DNA from 2 places in the Micromonospora sp. NPDC050417 genome. Region 2 is predicted to be linked to the other one. Evidence: riboswitches for the same ligand, from Rfam matches in the RefSeq annotation. Region 2 holds a riboswitch; the other holds the start of a gene.
What was found. Region 2 has a riboswitch for thiamine pyrophosphate ahead of ACIBF5_RS26165 (ECF transporter S component). Riboswitches for the same ligand answer to the same signal wherever they lie in the genome.
Positions count from the first base shown of each region.

Region 1: it holds a riboswitch for thiamine pyrophosphate, as region 2 does, so the genes downstream of both, thiE (thiamine phosphate synthase) here and ACIBF5_RS26165 (ECF transporter S component) in region 2, are expected to answer to the same signal.

Region 1 is NZ_JBITIH010000003.1:141,325-144,730, forward strand. It holds gene thiO (glycine oxidase ThiO) at 1-1,072, opposite strand, end outside; gene thiE (thiamine phosphate synthase) at 1,066-1,710, opposite strand; TPP riboswitch at 1,705-1,814, opposite strand; gene ACIBF5_RS05795 (ThuA domain-containing protein) at 2,203-3,406, shown strand, end outside.
Region 2 is NZ_JBITIH010000023.1:31,588-34,993, forward strand. It holds gene ACIBF5_RS26160 (ABC transporter ATP-binding protein) at 1-1,124, opposite strand, end outside; gene ACIBF5_RS26165 (ECF transporter S component) at 1,136-1,720, opposite strand; TPP riboswitch at 1,799-1,905, opposite strand; gene ACIBF5_RS26170 (permease) at 2,095-3,135, shown strand; gene ACIBF5_RS26175 (TIGR03943 family putative permease subunit) at 3,161-3,406, shown strand, end outside.

The sequences.
Region 1 (3,406 bases), on a different contig from region 2:
CGACGACGAGGTCCGCGGTCACCGGGGTCAGCAGGATGCCGTGCCGGTAGTGCCCGGTCGCGACGACCACGTGGGGGTGGCCGGCCAGTGGGCCGATGAGCGGGGCGTTGTCGGGCGTACCGGGCCGCTGCCCGGCGACCGCCTCGACCAGCTCGTACTCGGCGAGTTCCGGCACGAGTTCGGTCGCCGCGTGGAGCAGGTCGCGTACGCCACCGGCGGTGACCGTGGTGTCGCCGCGCTCCTCGACGGTCGCGCCGACGACCACCTCGCCGTCGTGCCGGGGCACCAGGTAGACCGAGCGGCCGTCGGCGTATCCCCGGATCACGTGCCGGAAGCCGGGCGCCTCCCCGCCGGGGGCGCGAAGCCGGAGGATCTGCCCCTTCACCGGCCGGATCGGCAGCCCGGTCAGCTCGGCCGCACCACAGCCGGCGGCGACGACGACCGTGCCGGCGTCGAGTTCGTCGAGCCCGCGAACGGTCGACGGCACGAACACCACCCCGGCGGTCTCGGCCGCCGTACGCAGGGCGGTGACCAGCCGCCGAGGATCGACCTGGTGGTCGTCGGGGGCGTGTGCGCCGCCGCGTACGCGAGGTGCGAGCAACGGTTCCCGGTCGTGTAGTTCAGTGGCGTTCAGCGCGGTGATCGGCAACCCGAGCCCCTGCTGGTACGACCAGAGCCGACGCGCCTCGGCGAGGTCGTCGGCGGTCCGGCCGACCACCAGCGTGCCCTCGGTGCGGTAACCCAGTTCGGCGCTGTCGGCGAGTCCTGCGGCGGCGGCGACCTCGGTGGCGAAGTCGGGCCAGCGGGCGGCGGAATCGAGCAGCAGCCGGGTCAGCTCCTCCTCGCCGAAGGATGCCTCGGCGACCGGGGCGAGCATGCCGGCCGCCACCCCGGCGGCACCGCTGCCGGGGTCGGGGTCGTGCAGCAGCACCCGCATCCCCCGCGACGCCGCCCGCCACGCCACGGCCAACCCGATCGGCCCACCCCCCACCACCGCCACATCCGCCCGCCGGGCGGTAAGGAAGGGCCCCTTGTTATCGGATTCCGTTGTATAGGGGGCCCTTCCTAACATGTCGGGGCTCCGGTGCGACCGAGCGCGGTGAGCAGTTCGGTGGTGGCCCGGGAAGGGTCGGCGGCACCGGAGACGGCACCGACCACGGCCACCCCGTACGCCCCGGCGGCGAGCAGCGCCGGCACCCGCTCGGCGGTCACCCCGCCGATCGCGATGACCGGTACGCCCACCGCCGTGGCGACCCGTCCGACACCTGCCGGTCCGATCGGTTCCGGCAGCCCGTCCTTGGTGGTGGTGGCGTAACAGGGTCCGACACCGAGGTAGCTGGCGCCGTCGGCGACCGCGTCGAGGGCGGTGGCGGGAACCCGGGCGGTGGCACCGAGCAGCGCGTCCGGCCCGAGCACCCGCCGGGCGGCTGTGACCGGCAGGTCCAGTGCCCCGACGTGCCCTCCGGCGGCGTGCACCGCGAGCGCCACGTGCAGCCGGTCGTTGACCAGGCAGGTCGCGCCGGCCGGGGTGCAGAGTTCGACGATCCGCCGGGCGAGCTCGTACGCCTCGCGGTCGGTGGCGTCGTCCTCGACGCGTACCTGGACCACGAGTTCGGGCCCGGCGACGGCCAGTGCGGCACGTACCGTGGCGATGGGATCACGCCCGGTACGGGTGTCGGTGATGAGATGCAGTCGTCCCAGTGAGGGCACGGCAACGCTCCTCCCTGCGCCGGCATTACCCGGATCAGGTTCGACGGTCGGGGGCTTCCAGCCCCCCTCTCAGCCCGGTTCACCGGACTCCCGTGGGTTACTTGCCGACCACACTACGACGGCGGACCGGATCCGCCAAGAGGGTCGCGCGTCACAGGGGCCCCGTGGGGGCGAGCGGTCACACTCGCCGCCACCCCCGCGTGACCCTCAGCCAACGAACAAAAGGGCTGCGGTTTTGTCTGTCCTATCCGGAAGATCCACCTCGGTTACCCAACCGTTACCCGATTTGGCTTGTTGCCGTATTGCCCGCCCCGCGCTGACCAGCATTAATTTGTTCAGCGACAAGACAAATTTTGGCGGTGCGGCCACGGCGGGCCAACCCGGCGAAACCCACACCCCCGAACCGGTCTTCGGCGAGCCGGCCGGGGATCCCCCGTTGTCCTCATCGGACGAAGGAGATCCTTCGTGTCAAGACCTCGCCCGCGCCGCGCGATGCGCGGCGTCCTCAGCCACGCGCTGCTGAGTCTCGCGGTCGCCGTCACCTCGACGGCGACCGCACTCGTAGCAGCGCCAACCGCGGCTCAGGCCGCACCGGCAGCCGCCGCGGCCGATCCGTACTCGGTACTGGTCTTCTCCAAGACCGCCGGGTTCCGGCACGGCTCCATTCCCTCCGGCATCGCGGCCATCCAGCAACTCGGCGCGGCGAACGGATTCACCGTCGACGCTACCGAGGACGCGACCGCGTTCAACGACGCCAATCTCGCCAACTACAAGGCCGTGATCTGGCTCTCCACCACCGGTGATGTGCTCGACGACACTCAGCAGGCGTCGTTCGAGCGCTACGTCAAGGCCGGTGGCGGGTACGTCGGCATCCACGCCGCCTCCGACACCGAGTACAACTGGCCGTGGTACGGCGGGCTCGTCGGCGCGTACTTCAACGCGCACCCGGCGAACCAGCAGGCCACGGTCAAGGTCGAGGACCCGGCCCACCCCTCCACCGCCGGACTGCCGGACAAGTGGTCCCGCTTCGACGAGTGGTACAACTTCCGGACCAACCCGCGTGCCAACGTGCACGTGCTGGCCAGCCTGGACGAGCGGAGCTACACCCCGGGCACCGGCGCGATGGGCGCCGACCACCCGACCGCCTGGTGCCAGGAGTACGACGGTGGCCGTTCCTGGTACACCGGCGGCGGCCACACCAACGAGTCGTACGCGGAACCGCAGTTCCTCACCCACCTGCTCGGCGGCATCGAGACCGCCGCGGGTGTCGTGGACGCCGACTGCAGCGCCTCGAAGACCAGCAGCTTCGAGAAGGTGTCGCTGGACAGCAACACCAACAACCCGATGGAGCTGGACATCGCCCCCGACGGGCGGGTCTTCTACGTCGAGCGCGACGGCCGGATCCAGATCATCAAGCCGAACACCGGCACCACCGTCACCGCGGTCACCCTGCCGGTCTTCACCGGCAACGAGGACGGCCTGCTCGGCATCCAGCTCGACCCGGGCTTCGCCACCAACAAGTGGGTGTACGTCTACTACGCCCCCGCCGGTGGGGCGGCCCGTAACTACCTCTCCCGGTTCACGGTCGAGGGCGACACCATCGACCCGGCCACCGAGAAGGTCGTGCTCCAGGTCCCGACGCAGCGCAACACCTGCTGCCACGCGGGCGGCAGCATCACCTTCGACAGCCAGGGGA
Region 2 (3,406 bases):
GTGGCTCGTACGGCGGTCTCCGGCTGGCCGGTCCGGCGCGGGCCGAGCGCCAGTTCGTCGTAGACCGTGCGACTGAGGAACTGGTGTTCCGGGTCCTGGAAGACCGAGCCGATCCGGCGGGTGAGCGCGCTGGCCCGCCAGCGGTGCGCGGGGGTGCCGGCGTCCGGGCCGGCCAGGGCGGCGCTCGCGGTCAGTCGACCGGTGCCGGGCTTGAGCAGCCCGCCGAGGTGCAGTGCCATCGTGGTCTTGCCGGCCCCGTTCGGCCCGAGTACGGCGACCGCCTCACCCGCCCGTACGGTCAGATCGGTCGGGGCCAGCCGGGGTGGCAGGCCGAGCCGGTCGGCGGTGAGCAGCACGTCGCCAGCGGCGGTGGTCGACCCTCGGGCGGGCACCGACCGGCCCGGCACCCAGACCCCGGCCTCGGCGAGCGTGTCGCCGTGGGCGGCGAAGACGTCGGCGGGACTGCCGTCGGCCCGGACACCGCCGCCCGGTTCCAGCACCACCACCCGGTCGACCAGCGGCAACGCCTCGGCGACCCGGTGTTCGACCAGGATCAGGGTGGTGTCCCGGCCGACCGCCGCGCCGATGGCGTCCCGGATCAGGACCGCCCCGGCCGGGTCGAGGTTGGCGGTGGGTTCGTCGAGCAGGAGCAGACCGGGGCGGAGCGCGAGTACGCCGGCCAGCGCCAGGCGTTGCTGCTCGCCCCCGGAGAGGGCGGCGGTGGAGCGGTCCCGACCGTAGGGGAAACCGACCCGGTGCAGGGCCTGCTCCACCCGGGGCCAGATCTCGCCGGCCGGCACCCCCCGGTTCTCCAGCCCGAACGCGACGTCGTCGCCGGCCCGTGCCATGACGAGCTGGCTCTCCGGGTCCTGGAAGAGGATGCCGACGCGGTCCCGGGCGGTACGCGGATCGACCCCGTCGACCTCGATGCGTCCCTGTTGCTCACCGGAGTCTTCGGCGAGCAGCCCGGCGAGCGCGGCGAGCAGGGTGCTCTTGCCCGCCCCGGAGGGCCCGAGCAGCAGCACCCGCTCCCCGGCCTCGATCCGCAGGTCCAGTCCGCGTACCGCCCAGCGTTTCCGCCCGGCGTGCCGCCAGCCGAACCCGCGTAACTCGACTCTGCTCACGTGTGGAGTGCTCAGACGGTGGCGCGTTCGCGGCCGGCGGGGAAGCGGTCCAGCACCCCGGTCTGGGCCAGCGCCCGGGTGAGGGCGACGCTGCCGAGCCCGGCTACGACCAGGGAACTGACGGTGGTGATGGCCAGGTAGGGAAGGCGGAAGCTGTCCCAGGCGGTGTCCGGGTACCAGACGAAGACGTCGTAGAGGGCGGCGGCGAGCCCGGCCAGGGCACCGGCGAGCAGCGCCACGGGGAGGCGGTAGGTGCGGTAGGCGAACGCGGCGAAGGCCAGTTCCGCTGCCAGCGCCTCGACCGGTCCCTGGATCACCAGGGTCCAGCCCCAACTGGTGCCGAGCGCGACCGAGACCAGCGCGGCCAGGGTGAGGGTGTAGAGGGCCGCGCCGGGCTTGCGGATGACCAGCGCGCCGAGTACGGCCGGGACCAGCCACACGCCGTACAGGAATGCCCGCCCGGGTAGCGGGATCGCGTCGGCCGGACCGTTCCAGAGCAGGCCCCAGGCCCAGAAGATGACACCGAACGCCACGCTGAGCGTGGACGCGATGACGATGTCGAGTGTCCGCCAGCGGTTGGGGGTCGAGCCCTGCATGGTGGTGCCTCCCAGTCCTCGAAATGAACCAGGAGAAGTCGCACGCCTCGGCCCGGCGGCTCGCCGGACTCCGGCGCGGCCGGAGCATGACCGAACTCCCTGCGCTGGCATTACCCAGATCAGGTTCGAGGGTCTGCGGATGTCATCCCGCACTCTCAGCGCTGTGCGCTCCCCTGTCGGATGTGAAGTTGTTTCGGCGACGCTAGCACCGACCACTGGCGAGGCACAGGGTCCGATCGATCGAGTGTGGTGGTGGACACCGGGGATCGGGTTAAGGTGAGCTGCCCCCGCAACCAGGCCGAGCGAGGAGAGCCGAGACCGCCGTGACCGCCCCCGACCGAGCGACCGAGCGTCGCGCCAGGCCGGGCGACGGGATCGACTGGACGATCCCGCCCGCCGCCGACACCACTGACAGTCACCCCACAGATCCGGCCGGCGACGGCCCCGGCCGGCGTCGTCTCTTCGGCGACCGGATCGGCTCGGTCGAGGTGCTCGCCGCGCTCCTCGTCCTGCTCGTCGTCTTCCGGGGACCGGTCGCCAACGCGATCTCCAGCCCCCGGTTGCAGACCTGGACCACGGTCTTCGTCTCCGTGATGGTGCAGGCGGTCCCGTTCCTCGTTTTCGGGGTCGTCCTCAGCGCGGTGATCGCGGTCTTCGTACCCCGTTCCTTCTGGGCGAAGGCGTTGCCGAAACATCCGGCGCTGGCCGTACCGGTGGCGAGCTGCGCCGGCGTCATCCTGCCGGGCTGCGAGTGCGGGGCGGTGCCGATCGCCGGATCACTGATCCGCCGGGGTGTCACCCCCGCCGCCGCGCTGGCGTTCCTGCTCGCCGCCCCGGCGATCAACCCGATCGTGCTCACCGCCACCGCGGTCGCGTTTCCGGCCAACCCGGAGATGGTGGTCGGCCGGGGCGTCGCCAGCCTGATCGTGGCGATGGTGATGGGTTGGCTCTGGCTGCGGCTCGGCCGGGCCGACTGGATCCGGCTGCCACACCGCCCCGACCTCGACGGACTGTCGAAGAGCCGGGCGTTCTGGTCGGCCGTACGGCACGACGTGGTGCACGCCGGTGGCTTCCTGGTCCTCGGCGCCATGGCCGCAGCCTGCATCAACGTGCTGGTGCCGGAGCGCTGGTTGCAGACCCTCGCCGACAACCCGATCCTGTCGGTCCTGGCGTTGGCGGTGCTCGCCGTACTCCTGTCGATCTGTTCGGAGGCGGACGCGTTCGTGGCCGCGTCGCTCTCCCAGTTCTCGCTCACCGCCCGGTTGGCGTTCCTGGTCGTCGGGCCGATGGTCGACCTCAAACTGATTTCGATGCAGGCCGGAGTGTTCGGGCGCCGGTTCGCGTTCCGGTTCGCCCCGGCGACGTTCGCGCTCGCCATCCTGGTGGCGGTCGGAGTGGGAGCGGTGGTCTTCTGATGAACCGACAGGCGGTGGTGCGGTCATGAACCGACAGGCTCAGGCGGTCGTGTTGCTGCTGCTCGGCGGGGCGGTGCTCAGGGCCAGCTTCACCGAGATGTACCTGCGGTACGTCAAGGAGGGGCTGCGGCCGTTCCTGATCGCGTCCGCGCTCCTGCTGATCGTCGCCGCGGTGATGACCCTGCTGCACGACCTGCGCCCGGCCGCACGCGCCAACCGGGGCGAGCCGGACGGGCATGACCAAGGGCACGACCACGGCGACGACCACGGG